3 regions of the Streptomyces sp. NPDC005799 genome follow, and region 2 is predicted to be linked to each of the others. Evidence: riboswitches for the same ligand, from Rfam matches in the RefSeq annotation. Region 2 holds a riboswitch; each other region holds the start of a gene.
The links. Region 2 has a riboswitch for cobalamin ahead of ABZ453_RS28595 (HoxN/HupN/NixA family nickel/cobalt transporter). Riboswitches for the same ligand answer to the same signal wherever they lie in the genome.

Region 1: it holds a riboswitch for cobalamin, as region 2 does, so the genes downstream of both, ABZ453_RS33415 (CbtB-domain containing protein) here and ABZ453_RS28595 (HoxN/HupN/NixA family nickel/cobalt transporter) in region 2, are expected to answer to the same signal.
Region 3: it holds a riboswitch for cobalamin, as region 2 does, so the genes downstream of both, ABZ453_RS25740 (ribonucleoside-diphosphate reductase subunit alpha) here and ABZ453_RS28595 (HoxN/HupN/NixA family nickel/cobalt transporter) in region 2, are expected to answer to the same signal.

The regions. Positions count from the first base shown of each region.
Region 1 is NZ_JBEXXQ010000040.1:42,176-49,721, reverse strand. Features, by position in the region: gene ABZ453_RS33430 (LuxR C-terminal-related transcriptional regulator) at 1-974, opposite strand, end outside; partial or broken gene ABZ453_RS33425 (ester cyclase) at 1,142-1,549, opposite strand; gene ABZ453_RS33420 (phosphatidylglycerol lysyltransferase domain-containing protein) at 1,759-3,555, shown strand; cobalamin riboswitch at 3,630-3,774, shown strand; gene ABZ453_RS33415 (CbtB-domain containing protein) at 3,811-4,032, shown strand; gene ABZ453_RS33410 (CbtA family protein) at 4,055-4,813, shown strand; gene ABZ453_RS33405 (histidine phosphatase family protein) at 4,880-5,458, opposite strand; gene ABZ453_RS33400 (SpoIIE family protein phosphatase) at 5,576-7,546, shown strand, end outside.
Region 2 is NZ_JBEXXQ010000032.1:3,598-11,143, reverse strand. Features, by position in the region: gene ABZ453_RS28615 (DUF6445 family protein) at 1-443, opposite strand, end outside; gene ABZ453_RS28610 (DUF4142 domain-containing protein) at 709-1,461, shown strand; gene ABZ453_RS28605 (LAETG motif-containing sortase-dependent surface protein) at 1,775-2,710, shown strand; gene ABZ453_RS28600 (metalloregulator ArsR/SmtB family transcription factor) at 2,822-3,181, opposite strand; cobalamin riboswitch at 3,262-3,451, shown strand; gene ABZ453_RS28595 (HoxN/HupN/NixA family nickel/cobalt transporter) at 3,477-4,559, shown strand; gene ABZ453_RS28590 (nucleoside hydrolase) at 4,590-5,555, opposite strand; gene thrS (threonine--tRNA ligase) at 5,792-7,027, opposite strand; gene ABZ453_RS28580 (hypothetical protein) at 7,313-7,546, shown strand, end outside.
Region 3 is NZ_JBEXXQ010000027.1:39,361-46,906, forward strand. Features, by position in the region: gene ABZ453_RS25735 (ribonucleotide-diphosphate reductase subunit beta) at 1-889, opposite strand, end outside; gene ABZ453_RS25740 (ribonucleoside-diphosphate reductase subunit alpha) at 889-3,270, opposite strand; cobalamin riboswitch at 3,391-3,522, opposite strand; gene ABZ453_RS25745 (GNAT family N-acetyltransferase) at 3,578-4,078, opposite strand; gene mctP (monocarboxylate uptake permease MctP) at 4,164-5,792, opposite strand; gene ABZ453_RS25755 (DUF3311 domain-containing protein) at 5,789-6,043, opposite strand; gene ABZ453_RS25760 (GntR family transcriptional regulator) at 6,201-6,965, opposite strand; gene ABZ453_RS25765 (extracellular solute-binding protein) at 7,273-7,546, shown strand, end outside.

The DNA.
Region 1 (7,546 bases), on a different contig from region 2:
CGTGGCCCTTCGCTGCCGCCGAGCACCGCCGCCACCAGCTCCCGCCGGCTGCGGACACCGAACTTGTCGAAGGTCGCGGTGAGGTGTTCCTGGACGGTGTTGGCGGAGATGTGCAGTTCGGCGACGATCTCTCGGGTGGAACGGCCTCTGAGGATGAGGGCGGCGACACGTAGCTGAGCCGTGGTGAGGCCGTGGGCGCTGAGCAGCATGGACCCGAGTTCGACCGGAGGGACGGCCTGGATCACGATGACGATGCGGGGGCCGGCGGGGTCGGGCAGGCAGGTTGCGTGTAGGGAGAGCCATTGTCCGGAGCGACCGCGCAGGCGTACGGACGACGGCGGCGGGGACTGCCACGGTTCTGCCTGCTCGACGATGGACAAGTGGGCGGCGACCGAGTGGACGGGTATCGGCAGCTCACGCGCACTGGGCCAGAGCCGGGTGGGGAAGTCGGCGAGCCATTGCTCGGCCTCGGCGCTCCTCGACACCAGGGCGAGGCTGCTGTCGAGGACCAGAATTCCGGGCGCCGTGCTTTCGGCGGACGGAAAGGACTGGGCCGTAGCAACGGCGCCGCCGGTGAGGGCTTCGCGCAGCCCTTCGGCGAGATGCGGGACGAGGCGGTGGAGCAGGCGCAGCTCGTCGGCGCTGAATCCGGTGGGCGACTTCTCGCGGTGCAGGCACAGCACGCCCCAGCAACGGTTCCGGACGACCAGAGCGGCACGCAGTTCGTCGCCCAGCCCGAGGGGGGCCATCACGTCGCGGTAGCGCGGACTGGCAGCGCGGTGTCCGCCGGTGGCCCGGTCCAGGGAGGAGACCGGATCAGCGGCCTCGGCCAGTACGGCGAACTTGTTCACGTCCGGGCGTCCGAACTCGTTGTCGAGGAACTGAGGTGTGGCGGAGCCGAGGGGGTCCTCCGCCACCGCGGAGGTGAACAGCAGCGTCTGCGGGTCGACGGTGGCGAAGAACGCCGCGTCCACCGGCACGATCCTGCGAAGGCGGGACAGGACGCCGGCACGGAAGGCGTCCGCGTCGAGGCCGGCCCGGCACAGGGCCACGATGCCCGACACCTGGCGCTCCTGCCGCGCCGCCGCGGCCGCAGCCCCTGCCATGGCTTCCACGTCGGGGTGAGTCCCAGTTGCCGCAGGAGGCCCAGTTCGTCGAGCCTGCCCCACCGCTCGACGAGGTGTCCGTCCTGGACCCTGAAGATGTTGATTCCGCGCAAGGTCACGGTGCGGCCCTCGGCGGGGGCCGGCACTCCGAACAGCGAACCGCGCTGTGTGCCGGTCGCGGTGAAGTGCTCGACGACCAGGTCCGCTTCGGCGATCATCAGGTGGGGTTCGCTGTGCCAGTCCGGGCAGCCGTCGCGGAACAGCGTGCCGGCGATGCGCATGCCCTCACGGTCGGCGGACGCGCCGAAGGGAGGATCGTGGTTGACGAAGTCGTCGGCGAGGTAGTCGTCGACCGCGCCGAGGTCGCCCTTGGTGAACAGCGCGTCGATGAACGCGCGAACGATGTCCTTGTTCTTGCTGAGTGTGGTTTCCGAGGTGTTCATGACCTCAGTCTTCAACCGCGGAAAAGGTCGGGGTACCCCAGAAATCTGGGGTTTTGCGCCCCGGGCTCATCGGTAAGACCGCCCGCCCCGGCTTCACACCGTTTCCGTACCCGAGCCGGTCCCCCTTCCGACCTCCGGCAATACACTACAAAGTGTAAGGTCAGCCTTCGTCCCCGTACCCTTCTCCGCCTCCAAGGTGATCGGCCACCATGACCTCACAACTGTCGGCCCCGATACCCACGCGTCCCTCCGGCGCGAAACGCACACCGGGCACCGAGCCGAGCCGGCTGCGCCGCCGGGCCGCAGACGCCACCGTCTGGTACCTGCGGCTGATCGCCGTACTGAACATAGCGGCGGTGATGTCCCTGCCGTTCCGGCAGGAGGTCAACGAGCACAACAACGGCCGTATCACCCTCCATCTGCACCGGCAGCACGCCCATCACTCCGGGCAGTTCTTCACGCCGTACCTGGCCACCGCGGGCCTGGTCTCGGCGGCCCTGGCGATCTTCTTCGTGCTGGTGATGCGCCGCCGCAAGCGGGCCGCCTGGGTGGTCAATCTCGTCCTGTCCGCCCCCCTGTTCGCCCTGTACGTCCTCGCGCTCACGCAGCACGAGTACCGCGCCCACGCCTTCAACTGGCTCTCCGCCGCCCTGACCGGTCTGTTCGTCGCCGCACTGCTGATCAGCCGCCGTGAGTTCAACGCGGTGGGGGACCCCTCCAACCCGAAGCTGGCACTGGCCGTCGGCGTGGGCGGCCTGGCGGTCACCGGCGGCCTGGGCACTCTCCTCGTCCACGCGACGAACAAGCTCCCCGGCGCCACCCTCGCCGACGAGGCCGCCTACGCCCTCCTGCGCGGCGTCAGCGTCGGCCCCCTCGCCGACACGGTCACCGCGGTCCGCGCCCCCCGCTGGACCGACATCATCATCAACATCCTGCTCGCGGCGGCCTTCTGCCTGGTCCTGTACGCCCTTTTCCGTTCCCCGCGCGGCCGCCGGCTGCTCGGCCCCGAGGACGAGGATCGGCTCCACGTCCTGCTGGACAAGCACGGCGCCCGCGACTCCCTCGGCTACTTCGCCCTGCGCCGCGACAAGGCGGCGATCTTCTCCCCGACCGGCAAGGCGGCCATCACCTATCGCGTCGTCGGCGGCGTCAGCCTGGCGTCCGGTGACCCGATCGGCGATCCGGAGGCCTGGCCCGGCGCGATCGACGCGTGGCTGACCGAAGCGCGCCAACACGCCTGGACGCCCGCGGTGATGGGCGCGAGCGAGGAGGCGGGCACCATCTACGCCCGCCACGGTCTGGACGCCCTGGAGCTCGGCGACGAGGCGATCGTCGACATCGCCGACTTCACCCTCGAAGGCCGCGCCATGCGCGTCGTACGGCAGGCGCACAACCGGGTGCGCCGGGCCGGTTACACGGTCGAGATCCGCCGCCACCAGGACATCCCGGCCGAGGAGATGGCGACGCTCATCGAGGCTGCCGACCGCTGGCGCGACGGCGCCACCGAACGTGGCTTCTCCATGGCCCTCGGCCGCCTCGGCGATCCGTCGGACGGCCGCTGCGTGATGCTGGTGTGCCGGGACGCGGACGACGTCCCCCGGGCCCTGCTGAGCTTCGTCCCCTGGGGCGAGCACGGCCTCTCCCTGGACCTGATGCGCCGTGATCGCGACTGCGAGAACGGTCTGATGGAGTTCATGGTGGTCGAACTCCTCCTCAGGGGAGCCGAGTTGGGCATCAAGCGCGTCTCCCTGAACTTCGCGATGTTCCGCTCGGTCTTCGAGCGCGGCTCCCGTCTCGGCGCGGGCCCGGTGCTTCGCCTCTGGCACGCCACCCTCACGTTCTTCTCCCGCTGGTGGCAGATCGAGTCCTTGTACCGCGCGAACGCCAAGTACCGCCCCATCTGGGAACCGCGCTACCTGCTCTTCGCTCGCAGCAGTGACATCCCCCGCATCGGCCTGGCGAGCGCCCGCGCGGAGGGGTTCCTCACGCTGCCCTGGAAGAACTGAACGAACTGCCCGCCCCGTGGGCGCCGTCGTGGCGAGCGAGAAGAATCACGCCAGGTCGGGCGGTCTTGGCCAGGTCCTCGACACACGGTACGGTCGGCGGGATATCGACGACGGCAAAACGGAAGCCGGTGGGAATCCGGAACGGTCGCGCCACTGTGTGCCCCCGCCTCCCAGGAGGCGGCGGCGAGTCAGACCCGTAGCCGTCGTCCTGTGCACCACCGAGATGGGACGCGAACTCCCAGAGGAGGCCCTGCCATGGCGCAGCATGTCGCCCAGCCGACCGCCACCACCCCCGCTCTCCCCGCCAAGCTGCCGATCGGCGCGATCGTCCCGTGGGCGGTCTTCTTCGGCATCCTGATGCTGGTCCTGCTGTACTTCGTCGGCGCCGAGCAGGGCGCCACCTCCGTCGTCTCCGGCTCGGACGTCCACGAGTGGGTCCACGACGCCCGTCATCTGCTCGGCTTCCCCTGCCACTGACGCGAGGGACACCGACACCCTCATGAACTCCGCAACCGTACGGAACCTGCTCGTAAGGGGCATGCTCGCCGGCCTCGCCGCCGGCGTGCTCGCCCTGGTCGTCGCCTACTTCCTCGGTGAACCGAACGTCGACAAGGCGATCGGTTTCGAGGACGCCCACTCCCACGAGCACGAGATGGTGATCGTCTCCCGCTCCCTGCAGTCCACCGCCGGCCTGGCCACCGGCGTCCTGATCTACGGCGTCGCGTTCGGCGGCATCGCCGCCCTGGCCTACTGCTTCGCGCTCGGCCGGATGGGCCGCTTCGGTCCGCGGGCGACCGCGCTGCTGCTGTCCGGCAGCGCACTCCTCGCCGTCTACGTCGTACCGTTCCTGAAGTACCCGGCCAACCCGCCCGCCGTCGGCAACCCCGACACCATCGGCAGACGGACCGCCCTGTACTTCCTGATGATGCTGCTCAGCGTCCTGATCGCGATCGCCATGACCATCCTGGGCAAGCGCCTCGCGCCCCGCCTGGGCACCTGGTGGGCGACCATGATCGCGGTGGCCGCCTTCGCTCTCGTGATCGGGCTCGCCTACGCGTTCCTGCCCGTAGTCAACGAGGTGCCGAAGGACTTCCCGGCCACCGTGCTGTGGCGCTTCCGGCTCTCCGCGCTGGCCATCCAGCTCACGCTGTGGACCGCATTCGGCCTGCTCTTCGGCGAGTTGGCCGAACGCCTGCTCAACCCCAAGCCCGTGACGGGCGCCGCCGCGGGCCGACGGCCGGTGGCCGCGCCCAACTGACCGACCCGCCGCAGGCGCGAGGGCCCACGGAATGCACCACCCTCCGGGGGCCCTCCGTCAGCGGGATCAGGTCGACTGAAGCGGGTGCCCGAGCCGAAGGTTCCAGCGTTCGGACCGTCCGGTGATCTCGGTCGCCGTCAGGGGAGGAACGTCCGCGCGCCAGAAGGCCCGCGCAGGCGCCCCCAACACGTGCACCGCCACGGCCCGTACGACGTCGGGCTCCACCACGGCAATCGTGTGGCCGTCCGTGCGTGACGCCGTGTCCAGCCACCGCCCGATCCGCAGGCACAGGTCCCGCACCGACTCTCCGCCGTGAGGCGCGGAGTCCGGGTCGCCGAGCCACAGCGCGACCGCCTCCGGCTCGGACCGGCTCACCTCGTCGAGGGTGAGCCCCTGCCAGCGGCCCACGCGCAGGCCCGTGAGCTCGTCCGGCGACGCATCCGTACTCAGCCCGAGTGCCGTGGCGGTCTCCCGGCAGCGCACGCTGGGAGAGGTGACGACGCGAACGGCCGGGCGCGTGGTTCCGGCTGCCGTGCGGGCCCGCGCCGCGCCGTCGTCGTCGAGCGAGGTCGTACCGTCGTCGAAGCGCGCCTGGCGCATCGACGGGCCCAGAGCAGGCGAAATGAGGGTCACACGACTGGTCACGCGAGACATACGATCATGCAGAACCTGACCCGGCCAACAGCCGCATATGACCTGTAAAGGGTGAAAAAACGGTTGTTATGGGCAGACGGTGAGGATGGAGATGGGCGGCGAAGGGTTTTGACCGGTCCGGATGATCCGCGTACGGACACCGGCCCACTGGATGCCGCGTTCGCGGAGACGGTCCGCCGTACCGGCGCGTCCATCGGAGCCCTCTACCTGCTCGCCCCGGACCGGCCGCTGCTGCGTCTGGACGCGGTGTGCGGGGCGCCGGTCGAGTTCGCCGCACCCTGGGCGAAGGTCCCGCTCGCCTCTCCCGCACCGGTCGCCGAGGCCGTGCGCGAGGAGCGGATGGTGTGGGTGGCCAGCCAGGAGGAGATGGCCCGCTCCTATCCGCGCACCGCGATGGTGCTTCCCTACCCGATGTCGCTGGTCGCCGCGCCCGTCACCGGCGTGCGGCAGTGGGGGTGCCTGCTGTTGATGTGGTCGGCCGCGCGTCCGCCGCACATGACGCCTCGGGAGCGCGGCAACATCACATCCAGCTGCCGGCGTCTGGCCCGCCTGCTGGAGGAAACCGCCGAGCAGGCCGCAGGCGCCGGCACCGGAGGGCCGCGCGCGGTGCCGGTGGGAATCGGCCGTCGGTACGCGCCCCCGGAACTGGCACTGGCCGATTTCGTCGAGCGGCTGCCCGGCGGAAGCTGCGCCCTGGACCTGGAGGGCCGCTTCACCTACGTCAGTTCCGGCGCCGCCGACCTCCTGGGCCGTGAGGCGGCGCGTCTGCTGGGCACGCAGCCGTGGCAGTCCCTGCGCTGGCTCGACGATCCCTTCTACGAGGACCGCTACCGTGCCGCGGTCATCAGCCGGGAGCCCGTCTCGTTCACCGCGTGCCGTCCGCCGGAGCAGTGGCTGGAGATTCATCTGTACCCCGACGAGAGCGGCATCAGCGCCCGTATCCTGCCCAGCGACGCGCACGAGCGGGCCTCGCCCGTGTCCGGTGCGCCCGTCATGCCGGCCCGTGCGGGACAGCTGTACCAGCTCACGCATCTCGCCGCCGCGCTGACCGAGGTCGTCGGCGTCCAGGACGTCGTCGATCTGGTCGCCGACCAGATCATGCCCGCTTTCGGCGCCCAGGGGCTGGTCCTGTCCACCGCCGAGGCGGGCCGGCTGCGGATCACCGGCCACCGCGGGTATGCCGACCACACCATCGAACGACTGGACGGGCTCCCCCTCGACACCACCTTCACCCCCGCGGGTCAGGCCCTCACCACCGGAAGTCCCGCGTTCTTCGCCGACCCGGAGGAGATGCGGCGTACCCATCCCGACGCGCCGCTGGTCAGCGGGAAGCAGGCCTGGGCCTTCCTCCCGCTGATCATCTCCGGCCGACCCGTCGGCGTCTGCGTCCTGTCGTACGACCATCCCCACACCTTTCCGGCCGAGGAACGAGCCGTTCTGACTTCCCTGGCGGGTCTGATCGCCCAGGCATTCGACCGCGCCCGCCTCTACGACACCAAGCACGAGCTCGCTCACGGCCTCCAGCAGGCGCTGCTGCCCCGCAGCCTCCCCTCGATCGACGGACTGCGGGTGTCCGCCCGCTACCTGCCCGCCACCCGCGGCATGGACATCGGCGGAGACTTCTACGACCTCATCCGCCTCGACGACACCGCGGCCGCCGCTGTCATCGGCGACGTCCAGGGCCACAACGTCGCCGCCGCTGCCCTGATGGGCCAGGTGCGCACGGGCGTCCACGCCCACGCAGCGCTCGGCACGCCCCCGGACCAGGTCCTGCGACGCGCCAACGGGCTCCTGACCGACCTCGATCCCGACCTGTTCACCAGCTGCCTCTACGCCCACCTCGACTTCTCCCGCCGCCGCGTCACCCTGGCCAGCGCCGGCCACCCCCCGCCGATCCTGCGCCTCCCCGACGGCAAGACCGGGCCGCTGGAGGTCCCGCCGGGACCGCTGCTGGGCATCGATCCCGCTGCCACCTTCCCGTTGACCGAGATCCCGCTTCTCGAGGGAACGCTGCTGGCCCTCTACACCGACGGCCTCGTCGAAGCACCGGGCGTGGACCTCGACGACTCGATCGCCCGC
Region 2 (7,546 bases):
TAGAAGGCGGTGCCGCAGTCCTTGCCGACGCCGGGGTTGAGATACAGCACGGCCGCGTACCGGCACAGCGCCCGTGAGTCGGTGTGCGGCCGCGGCTCGCTCTCGCCCTCGCCGACGACCTGGACGCAGTTGTGGTTGAGCGTGCCGCCGCCGGGCGCCCGCTGCACCCACAGGTCCCTCGCCCCGGTCGCCTTCCTCACCAGGCGCTCGACGCGGGCGAGTTCGTCCGGCTCCAGGCCCGGCATGGTGCGCAGGCCCGGCCAGGTCTCCGAGGTGTACGGGTAGCCCTTGACCCAGTCGTCCTTCGCCAGACAGCGCTCCCGTACGGCGTCCACGTCCGGCAGGACGTCGTCGATGACCCAGTAGTCACGGCCCTTGGTGGGCTTGCGGTAGGGCAGGACGGGAAGAGCCGCGGGGACCCTGGGAGCGGGCTGTGGGGGCATGAGCCGAATCTAGGTCGGGGATTCCCCCGCGCTCTCCCGTGAACGGGTCAACATTCCGTCAACGCCTTGTCATGACCACCGAAGGACCGGACCGCCAACTCCCCGGAGACATGGCTCACATCCCCGGGTTTTTACCAAACCAAAAGGTTCCGCGCCCGGGTCGGGTCCGTATTCCACACCGTCCTACCCCGCCGCGCGACGGCGGATCCCCGACCGGGCAGGAGGCACGGTGCGCTTTTCGCGGAACGCGACGGGAACTCTCTTCGTGGGCGGTGCTCTGAGTCTGACTCTGGCCGCGCTCGCCTATCCCGCGATGCTCGGGGTGAACACCGTGTCGGCCTCAGGAACGAGAGTCATCGCTCAGACCCAGTGGGGTCCGCTGACGGAGTCGGACCGCGACTTCGTGGTCAAGGTGCGCGCGGCCGGTCTGTGGGAGTACCCCGTGGGCCAACTGGGCCTGCAGAAGGGCCAGAGCCAGGCGGTCAAGATCGCCAGCAAGCACCTGATCGACGGTCACGCGGCGCTGGACGCCAGCTGCCGCAAGATCAGCACGATGCTGAACATCACGATCCCCAACATCGCGAGCCCCCAGCAGGTTGGCTTCGTCAACACCCTCAAGGCGGACAGCGGCAAGCAGTTCGACACGGACTTCGCCAACATCCTGCGGGTGACGCACGGTTCGATCTTCAACACGATCGCGAAGATCCGCTCCACGACCAAGAACACGGTGGTGCGCGCCCTGGCCGACCAGGCCAACGCGACGGTCCTGGACCACATCACGGTCATGGAGCAGACCGGGCTGGTCAACTTCGACCAGGTGCTCTTCCAGGAGACCACCCCGCCGAAGCTGCCCGCCAAGGACCTGACCCCGCCGCCCCCGCTCGCGGGCCAGCCCCAGATCGTGCTCACCCCGCCGGTGGACACCACCACCCAGCCCCCCATCCTGCCCGGCGAGTCCTCGCCCGGCACGGGCGGCGCGGGCGGCACCGCGGCCAGCCCCAGCCCGACGGTGGGATAGCCCCCACGGGAACGGTCGTACGACCCCTGCGGGAACGGTCGTACGGCCCCTGCGGGACAGGAGGTTCGGGTGGCCGAACAGAAGCGGATCCGCCCGTTCCTACTGTGGCGTAATCGTGATGGCTGGTTGAACTTCCGGCGCGTCACCGCAGGTTGACAGCGTTCGGCCGGGAGATCCACCATGTGAGCACACTGAGGCGCATGTGACCAATGGGCCCGGTGTTTTCACAGACCATTCTCCCCGGCACGGCCGGCCGCCGCATGCTTTCCCGCGCCGCCGTGCCCGGGTCAGGCACGCCAAGATGGGGATCCGCATGACCATAGCGAGACGTGTCACCGTGCGCCGCCTCATGGGGACGGGCGCCGCGTCGCTCGCCCTGTGCGCCGCAACCGTCGCCGCCGCCTCCGGCGCCTGGGCCCACGGCGGAACTCCGGGCGGTGACGGCTGGAAGGCCGGCGGCTCCTACAAGCCCGGCACGGGTGCCGGCACCAAGACGGAGGCCGACCGCTGCCAGTTCTCGCTGGACGGCACGGACTTCTACGACTCGGTGAAGGTCGACGACCAGACGCTGAAGCCCACCGACGACGGCAAGGTCCACATCAAGGTCCGTACCGCCGGTGACGCCTCCACCTGCACCGCCTCGCTCGCCTCCTACCTCGCGCACGGCGCGACCTTCGCGACCTCGGGGCAGCAGGTCTTCGTCGACTTCGACACCGTGACGGTGAAGCCCGGGCAGACCGACTCGCTGGACATCGCGGTGCCGGACGCGGGCTGCTTCGCGCAGATCGACCTCTACCGCGGCGCCACCAAGTTCGACGGCAAGCTGGACGCCAAGGACGGGTTCCAGCACGGCGACCTGCCGGCCGGCCCGGACCACGCGGTCATCAAGGACAAGCTGATCGCGTCCTGGAACGGCGGTACGAAGGACTGCACGACCACCGAGTCGCAGCCCCCGAGCACCCCGCCGGCCTCCACCCCGGCCTCCACGCCGCCGTCGACGCCCCCGGCGTCCGAGAGCGCCACCCCGACGCCGAGTGCCTCCGAGTCGACGCCGTCCTCGACCGACACCCCGGTCGCCTCCGCGTCCACCACCGTCCCGGCGGCCACGCCGAACGGCGGTGGCGGCGGCCTCGCCGAGACCGGCGGCGGCAGCAACTCCGGCCTGATCGCCGGCGGCGCGGCGGCGCTCCTCGCGGGCGGCGCGGCGATCGTCGTCGCGAGCAAGCGCCGCCGCGGCGCCCGCTCCTGAACCACCCCCGAAGACGAACGCCCCGGAGATCCCCCGCTCCGGGGCGTTCGTCGCACGCGGCACCGCGCCGTCGGCTGTCACGTGCCGTCGGCGGTCACGTGCCGTCGGCGGTCACGTGCCGTCGGCTGTGCAGTGTTTGAGGAGGAGGCGGGTGTCCTCGTCGACCACGCGGTAGCGGACGACGCGGCCCTCCTTCTCGCCGGCGACCACCCCGGCCGCCCGCAGCAGGCGCAGGGCCTGGGAGACGGCGGGGTCGTTCATGCCGGTCGCGATGGCGAGGTCGGAGACGGCGAGCGGGCCGGTGCGGTGCAGGGCGAGCAGCAGCGCGAGCCGTTTGGGATCGGCGAGCAGCGAGAAGCGGTCGGCCCAGGTGCGCACATGGGCCTCGTCACCGATGGCGGCGATGGCGTCGCACACCCGGTGGCCGTCGATGGTGCGGCGGTCCGCGCGGTCGGCCGGGACGAGATGCATGCGCACATCCTCGCAGGCGCGCCTCTGTGATCTTCGATACCTGCACAGGTACGCAGCTATGCAGGAAGGGCCGCTCCCCCCTACGGTGGGCGGGCCGTGGTGTTCGGGAAGTCGGTGCGATACCGACGCGGCCCTCGCCACTGTGATCGGGAAGTCACCGGTCCACGTCCCGCAGGGGACAGCCACTGGCCGTTTCACCACGGCCGGGAAGGCGGACCGGGGACGCACGACCCGTCAGCCAGGAGACCGGCCACGGCATCTCACGAAGTGATCCACGAGGTGCTGGAGCGTGAACATGGCCGACGCCGCTTCTTTCCGCTGGCGGCGCGAGGACACCGTCAAGACCGTGGGGCTGGTGGCGGTGATCGCCGCCCTCCATGTCGCCGCCTTCGGGATCCTCTTCCTCCTCGTCGTCCCCGGCCACTACGAGGTCGGCTCCAAGGCCTTCGGCATCGGCCTCGGCGTCACCGCCTACACGCTGGGCGTGCGGCACGCCTTCGACGCCGACCACATCGCCGCGATCGACAACACCACCCGCAAGCTGATGGCCGACGGCAAACGGCCGGTGTCGGTGGGCTTCTGGTTCGCGCTGGGGCACTCCAGCGTGGTCGTGGTGCTGGCCGCCATGATCGCGGGCGGCACGGCGCTCGCCGGCAAGGTCATGAACGAGAACTCAAGCACCCACAAGGTGCTGGGCTTCCTCGGTACGACGATCTCGGGCACGTTCCTCTACATCATCGCCGCGCTCAACCTGGTGGCCCTGATGGGCATCCTGAAGGTCTTCAAGGCGATGCGGGCGGGGACGTACGACGAGTCGGAGCTCGAGGCGCACCTGGATTCCCGGGGCTTCATGAACCGGATCCTCGGCCGCCTCACCAGGTCGATCACCCGCCCGGGCCAGATGTACCCCCTGGGCTTCCTCTTCGGGCTCGGCTTCGACACCGCGACCGAGGTCACGCTGATGGTGATGGCGGGCTCCGGCGCGGCGGCGGGGCTGCCCTGGTACGCGGTCCTGTGCCTGCCGCTGCTCTTCGCGGCCGGGATGAGCCTGTTCGACACGCTGGACGGCACGTTCATGAACTTCGCCTACCAGTGGGCCTTCTCCAACCCGGTCCGCAAGGTCTTCTACAACCTGACCATCACCGGTCTGTCCATCGCCGTGGCCTTCTTCATCGGCACGATCGAGCTGGTGGGCGTCCTGCACGAGAAGTTCGACCTGACCGACTCGGTCACGGGCTGGATCGCCGACCTCGACCTGGACAACGTCGGCTACGTCATCGTCGGCCTGTTCGTGGTGGTGTGGGCGGCTGCGCTGACCTACTGGCGGCTGGCGAAGGTGGAACAGAAGTGGTCGGTGCGGACGGCGGAAACCCCGTGACCCGCACCGCCCTTGCCGGCCGGCACGCCGTCACTGCCTCTCGACCGCCGACAGCCACAGCTTGACGAAGCGGGACACATCCACGTCCAGGGCGACGTCGACCAGGGGCTGTTCGCGGGCGCCCTCGTGGATCTCGGACTCGCCGGGGCGGGCGCGGCGGTCGACGATCGTCTGACCCCGGGTGGGTCCGGGAGCGAGGGAGACCTCGACGGGGAGCAGGCTGGTGGTGATGCCGGCCGGGTCGGCCACGGAGCAGACCGCGCCCGCGTCACCGAGCCCGCCGGCGATCTCGTCGCTGTCCGGGTCCGGCGAGGACGGGCGGTGGGCGAGGAGTTCACCGGCGAGACGGGTGCCGGGCTCCGCGCTCGCCCGCAGCCGTCTTACGTCCGCGCCCGGCACCACGACCCGCTGGAAGACGTCGAGGCCGTACATCGTGATCGGCACGCCGGCGGTGAGCAGGACGGCGGCGGCCTCCGGGTCGTGCCAGACGTTGAACTCGGCGACCGCCGTGGCGTTCCCGGTCGCGACCGCGCCGCCCATGAAGACGATGCGCTCGATGTTGCGGACCACGTCCGGGTGCGTCCGCAGCAGCAGCGCGATGTTGGTCAGGGGCGCCGTCGGGACCAGCGTCACCGGGCGTGGCGAGGCGAGGATCTCGCGGCGCAGCAGCGTCACGGCGTCCACGTCGGCCGGGGCGCGGGTCGGCGCGGGCAGGCCGATGTCGCCCATGCCGTCCACCCCGTGCACATGCCGTGCCGTGCGCACCGCCTCGATCAACGGCCGCTCGGCGCCCCGTCCCACGGGGATCTCCGGGGCACCGGCCTGCTCCAGCACGGTGAGGGTGTTGCGCACCACGCCGTCCACGTCCGTGTTCCCGGCGACACAGGTCACCGCCCGCAGATCGATCCCCGGGTGCCGCACCGCGAACAGCAGGGCGAGGGCGTCGTCGACACCGGTGTCACAGTCGATGATCACCGGAACGGGCTGACCGGTCACAGCGGACTCCCTCTTCGCCACACCATCAGGACGAGACCGACCTTAAGCCCTGCGCACACCCCCCCAACGTGATGCCGCCGGCGGCGAGGATCGCCGCCTTCAACCCCTGGAGCCCCACGGCCCGCTCCGCGCCCGTGGGCGTCCGCATCGCCAGGACGGTTCGTGGTGGAGGGCGTGCTGCCCGGCGAGTTGGCCACCCGCCGAGCGGCAGACCGGCGGTGGTGGCTCGCTCGCGGCTATGCGGGCGCCCACAAGGCGGCGCTCCTGGCGGCCACCTGGGCGTCGATCCGGCGCACTAGTTCCTCCGCCGGGAGGGCTCCGGGGCGGGTTCCGTCGCGGAGGCGCGGGGCTGCCAGGCCCTCGGTTGCCTCTTGTTCGCCGATCACCGCCTGGTAGGGGACCAGACGGGCGGCCCGGACGCGGGCGCCGAGGGAGCCGTGCTCGGGGCCGACGAGCTCTGCCCGCAGACCACGGGCGACGGCCCTGGTCAGGAGGGCCTGCGCCGGCGGGCGCTGCCGCTCGGACACCGGAAGCACCACCAGTTGGACGGGGGTGAGCCAGGCGGGGAAGGCGCCGCCGTGCTGTTCGACGAGGTGCGCGACCGCCCGCTCCATGCTGCCGATGACGCTGCGGTGCACCATGACCGGCCGGTGCCGCGCCCCGTCCGCGCCGATGTAGTGCAGGTCGAAGCGTTCGGGCTGGTGGAAGTCGATCTGCACGGTGGACAGGGTCGACTCGCGCCCGGCCGGGTCGGTGATCTGCACGTCGATCTTGGGGCCGTAGAAGGCGGCCTCGCCCTCGACCGCGTCGTAGGCGACGCCGGCGCCTCCCAGCACCTCGCGGAGCAGGGCGGTGGCCCGTTCCCAAAGGGCCGGGTCCGCGACGTACTTGCCGCCCTCGCCGGGGAGGGAGAGCCGGTAACGGGCGGCTCGGATGCCCAGGTCCGCGTAGGCCCGCCCGATCAACTCCAGGGCCCCGCGCGCCTCTTCCACCGCCTGCTGAAGGGTGCAGAAGACATGGGCGTCGTTGAGCTGGATGGACCGCACCCGGGTCAGCCCGCCGAGCACCCCGGACGGCTCGGAGCGGTACATGCCGCCCAGCTCGGCGATGCGCAAGGGAAGTTCGCGGTAGCTGTGGGACCGGGAGCGGTAGATCAGGGCGTGGTGGGGACACAGGCTCGGGCGCAGCACGACCTCCCCGCCACCCAGCCGCATCGGCGGGAACATGTCGTCGCCGTAGTGCGCCCAGTGCCCGGAGATCTCGTACAGCTCGCGTTTGCCGAGCACCGGCGAGTACACGTGCCGGTACCCGGCCGCCCGCTCCAGCCCCCGCACGTACTCCTCCAGCACGTGCCGCACGGTCGCGCCGTCGGGCAGCCAGTACGGCAGCCCCGCGCCCATCAGCGGATCGGTGTCGAACAACGCCAGTTCACGGCCGAGACGTCGGTGGTCGTGCATGGTCCTCCTCCTCACTCGGGAGGGACGGGCGACCCGGGCGACGCATGACGAAGCCCCGGGGCACTCGCCCCGGGGCTTCGGACATCCAGTCCGGTGTTCAGCGCGCCGGGACGTTCTCCGGCGTCGTCGTGGAAAAGGCTTGGGCGCGCTGCATGGCGGTGACCGTAGCGCGAGGACGGCCGGGGCCGCGAGGGATTAACGCTCCTCGTAACCCGTACGGCCCGGCTCGGTGGTGGGCCGTCGGAGGCGGTGGTCCCGTGGGAGACGTACACCGTCCTGTACGTCGGTCAGGAGCCCCCGATGCCCCGCACCCCCGCCCGCGTCCTCGCCGCCTCCGCCCTCACCGCCGCCGTCCTCGCCGGCGCGAGCGCCTGTACGGCTCTGACGAACGGGGCGGAGCAGCCGGTGCGGGGTGCCTCCCCGACCGCGAAACCCTCGCCGACCGCCCCCACCGCGCCACCCGCCCTCACCGAGGCGCAGGCGCAGGCCGCGCTGGTCACGGCCGCGGACCTGGGGGATCCCTGGGCGCCCACC
Region 3 (7,546 bases), on a different contig from region 2:
CGGAGCCGTACACGGGAGCGAAGCCGAGGCGGGTGAGGCGCTGATCGGCGACGCACTCCAGGTACTGCCGCATCGACTCGGTGTTCATCCCCGGCAGCCCCTCGCCGCACAGGTCGCGGGCGAACTGCAGCTCCGCCTCCACGGCTTCCTTCAGCATGTCCGTCACCTGCTCCCGCAGCCGGTCGTCGAAGAGCTCCGGCTCCTCCTTGCGCACGGTGTCGACCACGTCGAAGGCGAAGGACATGTGCATCGTCTCGTCGCGGAACACCCAGTTGGTGCCGGTGGCGAGACCGTGCAGCAGACCCCGGCTGCGGAACCAGTACACGTACGCGAAGGCGCCGTAGAAGAACAGGCCCTCGATGCACGCGGCGAAGCAGATCAGATTGAGCAGGAACCGACGGCGGTCGGCCTGGGACTCCAGCCGGTCCAGGTTCTCCACCGAGTCCATCCACCGGAAGCAGAACTCCGCCTTCTCACGGATGGAGGGGATGCTCTCGACGGCGTCGAAGGCGGCCGCCCGGTCCTCCGGATCGGGGAGATAGGTGTCCAGCAGCGTCAGGTAGAACTGGACGTGGACGGCCTCCTCGAACAGCTGGCGCGACAAATACAGCCGTGCTTCCGGGGAGTTGATGTGCTTGTAGAGCGTGAGCACCAGGTTGTTCGCCACGATCGAGTCGCCCGTGGCGAAGAAGGCGACCAGCCGGCCGATCAGGTGCTGCTCCATCGGGGACAGCTTCGCCAGGTCGGCCACGTCCGAGTGGAGGTCGACCTCCTCCACGGTCCAGGTGTTCTTGATGGCGTCCCGGTAGCGCTCGTAGAAGTCCGGGTAGCGCATGGGACGCAGAGTCAGCTCGAAGCCGGGATCGAGCAGGTTCTGGTTGCTGGGCATTACTGGCAGGCCTCGCAGGACTCGGGGTTTTCCAGGGAGCAGGCGACGGCGTCCGCCGTCGGTACGGGCACGGTCGCCCGTGCCGCGCGGGCGATGCGGGTCGCCGGGCGGGAGCGGAGGTAGTACGTCGTCTTCAGGCCCTGCTTCCAGGCGTACGCGTACATCGAGGAGAGCTTGCCGATGGTCGGCGTCTCCAGGAAGAGGTTCAGGGACTGGGACTGGTCGAGGTACGGCGTACGGGCCGCCGCCATGTCGATCAGGCCGCGCTGCGGGATCTCCCACGCCGTGCGGTACAGGCGCCGTACGTCCTCGGGGATCCACACGAAGTCCTGCACCGAGCCGCCCGCCTCGCGCAGGGCCTCCCGGGTGCGGGCGTCCCAGACGCCGAGGTCCTTCAGCTCCCGTACCAGGTAGGAGTTGACCTGGAGGAACTCGCCGGACAGCGTCTCGCGCTTGAACAGGTTGGACACCTGCGGCTCGACGCACTCGTACACACCGGCGATGGAGGCGATGGTCGCGGTCGGCGCGATGGCGAGGAGGAGGCTGTTGCGCAGGCCGGTCGCCGCGATCCGCGCGCGCAGCGCCGCCCACCGCTCCGGCCAGACGAGGTCGACGTCGTAGTGGTCGGGGTGCAGCACGCCCCGGGCGGTCCTGGTCTTCTCCCAGGCGGGCAGCGGGCCGCTCCGCTCGGCGAGGTCCGCGGAGGCCTCGTACGCGGCGAGCATGACGCGCTCGGCGATCCGGGTGGACAGGGCCTTGGCCTCCGGCGAGTCGAAGGGCAGCCGCAGCTTGAAGAAGACGTCCTGCAGGCCCATCGCGCCCAGGCCCACGGGACGCCACTTGGCGTTGGAGCGGCCCGCCTGCTCGGTCGGGTAGAAGTTGATGTCGACGACACGGTCGAGGAAGGTGACGGCCGTGCGCACGGTCTCGTCCAGCCGCTCCCAGTCGAGGCCGTCGCCGGCCACGAAGGCGCCCAGGTTGACCGAGCCGAGGTTGCACACCGCCGTCTCACCGTCGTCGGTGACCTCCAGGATCTCCGTGCAGAGGTTGGAGGAGTGGACGACATGACCGGGGGTCGCCGTCTGGTTGGCGGTGCGGTTGGCGGCGTCCTTGAAGGTCATCCAGCCGTTCCCGGTCTGCGCGAGGGTGCGCATCATCCGGCCGTACAGCTCGCGTGCCGGGAGCGTCCTGAGGGCGAGCCCCGCCGCCTCCGCCTGCCGATACGCCGCGTCGAACTCCTCGCCCCACAGGTCCACGAGTTCGGGCACGTCCGCCGGGGAGAACAGCGACCACCGCTCGTCGGCGTCGACCCGGCGCATGAACTCGTCCGGGATCCAGTGCGCCAGGTTCAGGTTGTGCGTACGGCGGGCGTCCTCACCGGTGTTGTCGCGCAGCTCCAGGAACTCCTCGATGTCGGAGTGCCAGGTCTCCAGGTAGACGGCCGCGGCGCCCTTGCGCCGGCCACCTTGGTTCACGGCGGCGACGCTCGCGTCCAGCGTCTTCAGGAACGGGACGATGCCGTTGGAGTGGCCGTTGGTGCCGCGGATCAGCGAACCGCGGGCGCGGACGCGGGAGTAGGCGATGCCGATGCCGCCGGCGTGCTTGGAGAGACGGGCGACCTGGTGGTAGCGGTCGTAGATGGAGTCCAGCTCGTCCTTCGGGGAGTCGAGGAGGTAGCAGGACGACATCTGGGGGTGCCGGGTGCCGGAGTTGAAGAGCGTGGGGGAGGAGGGCAGGTAGTCGAGACGGCTCATCAGGCCGTAGAGGGAGGCCACTTCGTCCACGGCACGGGCGCCTGTCTCCGGACCGAGCGCGGTGTCGTCCGCGAGACCGCTCGCCACGCGGAGCATGAAGTGCTGCGGTGTTTCGATGACCTTGCGGGTGATCGGGTGGCGCAGGAGGTAACGGCTGTAGAGGGTGCGCAGGCCGAAGTAGCCGAAGCGGTCGTCGGCCGCGGGGTCGATCAGCGCGTCGAGGCGGTCGGCGTGCAGCCGTACGAACTCCGCGGTGCGGTCGGCGATGAGCCCTTCGCGATGGCCGACGGCGACGGACTCGGTGAAGGACGTGACGCCCTGCGAGGCGGCCTCGGCGGCGACGCTCAGGGTGAGGAGCCGGGCGGCCAGCCTGCTGTACGCCGGGTCCTCGGAGATGAGGCCGGCCGCCGCCTCCGTGGCGAGCTCGCGCAGTTCCGCCCCGTCCGCCCGCGCGGACCGGCCGCGCAGTGCGGCGGCGGCGACCCGGCCGGGGTCGGCGTCGGGCAGGTCGGCGGTCAGCTCGGTCAGGGTGCGCAGCAGTGCGGCACCGTGTCCGGCGGCTTCCGGCTCGGTCGCTGAAGCCGGGTCGGTCGCTGAAGCCGGATCGGCTGGCGGCGCGATGGTCACGTGGGGCTCTCCCTCGCTCGGCACGGGGCCTTGCGGGCAGGGGGCAGCACACGAGCGCACGGCGCATCGCGTCCACCGGCCCATTCCACGAGGCCCGGACGTCAGGGCACCCGGGCCGGTGTGGCCGGGTGCGCTGTCGGCAGGTCCTCGGACTGATTCCGCGCACGGGTGTGCGCGGGTTCACCGTTGCGGGACAGTTCCGGATTCGCACCGGATTCCCCTGCGACGACAGCGAGCATGAGCATACATCTTGTGCCGGGCGAGAACAGCGCCCCCATATGTTGTGTCGCGGCGACTTCGAAGCGTGTCAGAGCGTCAACTCGTAGGTGAGGAGCGTGAAGGCGTCACCGGGGAGCGGGTGCCAGTCGCGGCCGGGTGCTCGGCGGAAACCCAGGCGCTCGTAGATGCGGTGCGCGGCGCGCATCTTCTGCTGGGTGGACAGCACCACGCCGGTGCACTCCAAGGCACGCGCGCGGTCGACGCAGGCCCGGACGAGGGCCTCCCCGGCGCCCTGGCCACGAGCCGCGTCGGCCACGGCCAGCATGCGGATCTCGGCCTCTGAGGGGCGGGCGAGGTCGGCCATCGGGCCGCCCGCGGGGACGAAGGTGACGCCGCCGAGGAGGCTGCCGTCGCGGACGGCCACCAGCACGTCGGCGGCCGACGCCCGCTTGGCGACGTCCCGCAGCTCCTCCAGGTACCAGTCGCTCTCGCCGAACGCCAGCAGGCCGTCCTGCACGTAGGCCCCGGCGGTGATCTCGCCGAGGGTGCCGTACTCGCCGGGTTCCACCGGCCTGATCAGGATGTCCATGGGCCCGAGTGTGCCGGACGGGTACGACAACGGGCCGCCGGATTCCTCCGACGGCCCGCCGGTCGTGCCGTGTCCGCCTCAGCGGTCAGTGCGAGGTCCCCGCCGTCGCCGGCGGCAGTTCCACCTCCACCCCCGGGTCTCCCGCGTCCGCCGTGTAGTCCTCCGGGCTGGTTTCGTCGATGCCCTCCGGGGCCTTGAAGGCCTTCAGGGCGAAGGTCAGGATCACCGTCACCGCCACGTTCAGGACGAAGGCGGTGAGGCCGATGTAGCCGATCTCCCCGATGCCCGGGATCTCCTTCGACGAGCCGCCGAAGTGCTTCTGGGTGGGGGAGGCGACGCCGTACGCCGCGACCGTGCCGTAGATCATGCCGACCGCCCAGCCGGCGAGCAGGGCCCAGCGGTGGAACCAGCGGGTGAAGAGGCCGCCGACCAGGGACGGGAAGGTCTGCAGGATCCAGATGCCGCCCAGCAGCTGGAAGTTGATGGCGACCGTCTTGTCCATGGTGAGGACGAAGACCAGTGCGCCGACCTTCACCAGCAGCGACACGATCTTGGAGACCTGGGCCTCCTGCTTCGGCGTGGCGTCCGGCTTGATGAAGTCCCTGTAGATGTTGCGGGTGAAGAGGTTCGCGGCCGCGATGGACATGATGGCCGCCGGGACCAGCGCGCCGATGCCGATCGCCGCGAAGGCCACCCCGGCGAACCAGCTCGGGAACATGTTCTCGAAGAGCTGCGGGATCGCCAGCTGGCCGTTGGTGACCTTGACCCCCGCCGCGATGGCCATGAAGCCCAGCAGCGCGAGCAGGCCGAGCATCAGCGAGTACAGCGGCAGGATCGTGGTGTTGCGGCGGATCACCTCACGGCTCTTGGAGGAGAGCGTCGCGGTGATCGAGTGCGGGTACATGAAGAGCGCGAGCGCCGAGCCCAACGCCAGGGTGGCGTACGTCCATTGGGCGGGCTCGGCTGGTGCCAGGGCGCCGCGCGGCTTGCCCGTCGCCGGGTTGGTCTGGGCGAAGGCGTCGCCCGCCTTGGCGAAGATGTCGTCGAAGCCGCCCAGCTTGATGGGGATGTAGATGATCGCCACGGCGATGACGATGTAGATCAGCGTGTCCTTCACGAACGCGATCAGGGCGGGGGCCCGAAGGCCGGAGGAGTAGGTGTAGGCCGCGAGCACACCGAAGGCGATCAGGAGCGGGAGGTCCTTCACGAACCAGTTGGTGTTCTCACCGCCGCCCACGCCCATGACGTCCAGCACGGCCTGGATGCCGACGAGTTGGAGCGCGATGTACGGCATCGTCGCGAGGATGCCGGTCAGCGCCACCGCCAGCGACAGGCCCTTGGAGCCGAAGCGTCCACGCACGAAGTCGGAGGTCGTCACGTACCCGTGCTTGTGCGAGACCGACCACAGGCGCGGCAGGAACGTGAAGATCAGCGGGTAGACCAGGATCGTGTACGGCACGGCGAAGAAGCCGGCCGCGCCCGCCGCGTAGATCGCCGCCGGAACGGCGACGAAGGTGTACGCCGTGTACAGGTCGCCGCCGAGCAGGAACCAGGTGACCCAGGTGCCGAACGACCGTCCGCCCAGGCCCCATTCGTCGAGGCTGTGCTCGTTCTCGGCCTTGCGCCAGCGAGCGGCGAGGAAGCCCATGGCCGTGACGGCCAGGAAGAAGAAGATGAAGACGCCGAGCGCGACGCCGTTCACACCGTCCTTCACTTGCCCGCACCCCCCTTGCGGGCGCGCTGGTCACGCTGCCACAGCTTGTACGCGGTCATGGTCAACGCGGTGGAGACCAGCACCCACAGCATCTGGTACCAGTAGAAGAACGGGATGCCGATGAACTCCGGGTCTGTCTTGGCGTAGGAACCGACCCACAGCATCGCCACGAAGGGCGCGAGCAGGCAGACGGCGATGATCACGCGGACCGGGGTCACCACCGGTGGTCTCACTTCGGGTACTTCGGACATACGGCGGCTCCGTCCCCTCACGTTCGCCTGTGATCACATGTGCAACGCGCAGGCAATGTAGGTCACGGTGTCACGGCAGTGGAAGACCGCGTCGGGATATCGGTATGTCGATTCCGTGAAGACCCGCGGCGGGGGTGGAACCCCCGCCCGCTTCCCCTCAGTCGACGGGCCTCTTCAGCCGCGCCACGAACTTGTACCTGTCCCCCCGGTACACCGACCGCACCCACTCCACCGGCTGTCCGTCCCGGTCCAGGGAGTGGCGGGAGAGCATCAGCATCGGCAGGCCCACGTCGGTGCCGAGCAGGCCGGCCTCGCGCGGGGTGGCCAGCGAGGTCTCGATGGTCTCCTCGGCCTCGGCGAGGTGGACGTCGTACACCTCGGCCAACGCCGTGTACAGAGACGTGTACTTGACGAGGGACCGGCGCAGGGCCGGGAAGCGCTTGGCGCTGAGGTGGGTGGTCTCGATGGCCATCGGCTCGCCGTTGGCCATGCGCAGCCGCTCGATGCGCAGCACCCGGCCGCCGGCCGTGATGTCGAGGAGCCCGGCGAGCCGGTCGTCGGCGGTGATGTAGCCGATGTCCAGCAGCTGCGAGGTCGGCTCCAGGCCCTGGGCGCGCATGTCCTCGGTGTAGGAGGTCAGTTGCAGCGCCTGCGAGACCTTCGGCTTGGCGACGAAGGTGCCCTTGCCCTGGATGCGTTCCAGGCGCCCCTCGACGACCAGTTCCTGCAGCGCCTGCCGCACCGTGGTGCGGGAGGTGTCGAACTCCGCGGCGAGGGTGCGCTCGGGCGGTACCGGTGTGCCGGGCGACTGTGTCTCCGTCATGTCCAGCAGGTGCTTCTTCAGGCGGTAGTACTTGGGCACGCGCGCGATACGGACGCCTGCCCCGCCCTCGTTCTCCGCACTGCTGACGTCGGTACTCATGGTCTGCCTTCCCGGCTCCGGACGCGGGTCACGTCGTGATCCCCTCTGTATACCGTCGCCACCTGGTTTGGTCTAGTCCACAGAGCCAAGTGGTCTAGCGGACGAGACTACTCCGCCGCCGCTGTTTTCGCTGGCTTCTTACTTAAAGGTTCTTGCATATGTAGGTCGCATAACGGCTGGTCAGAGCATTTTCGAGCACTCTTGACAGGCTTCGTGGTCTGGTCCAAGCTCCCGGTACTGGTCTACACCATTGGTTCAGGTCCCGGCGTATGGGCGGGGAGGTGTGGGCATCCCTGAGGAGGGTGGCGTGAAGCGCAAGCTGGCAGCCGCGATCGGTATCGCGGGCATGATGGTCTCGGTCGCTGCGTGTGGGGGAAGCGACAACAAGAGCTCGACGTCCGGCTCCGACGCCAAGGAGCTGACGGTCTGGCTCACCGTCGACGCCCAGAACAACTGGCCCAACCTCGTGAAGGCCGCCGACGCGGCCGTCGAGAAGGCCCACCCCGGCATCAAGATCAACCACGAGTACTACGGCTGGCCGGACAAGAACACCAAGCTCGACGCGGTCCTGGCCACCGACA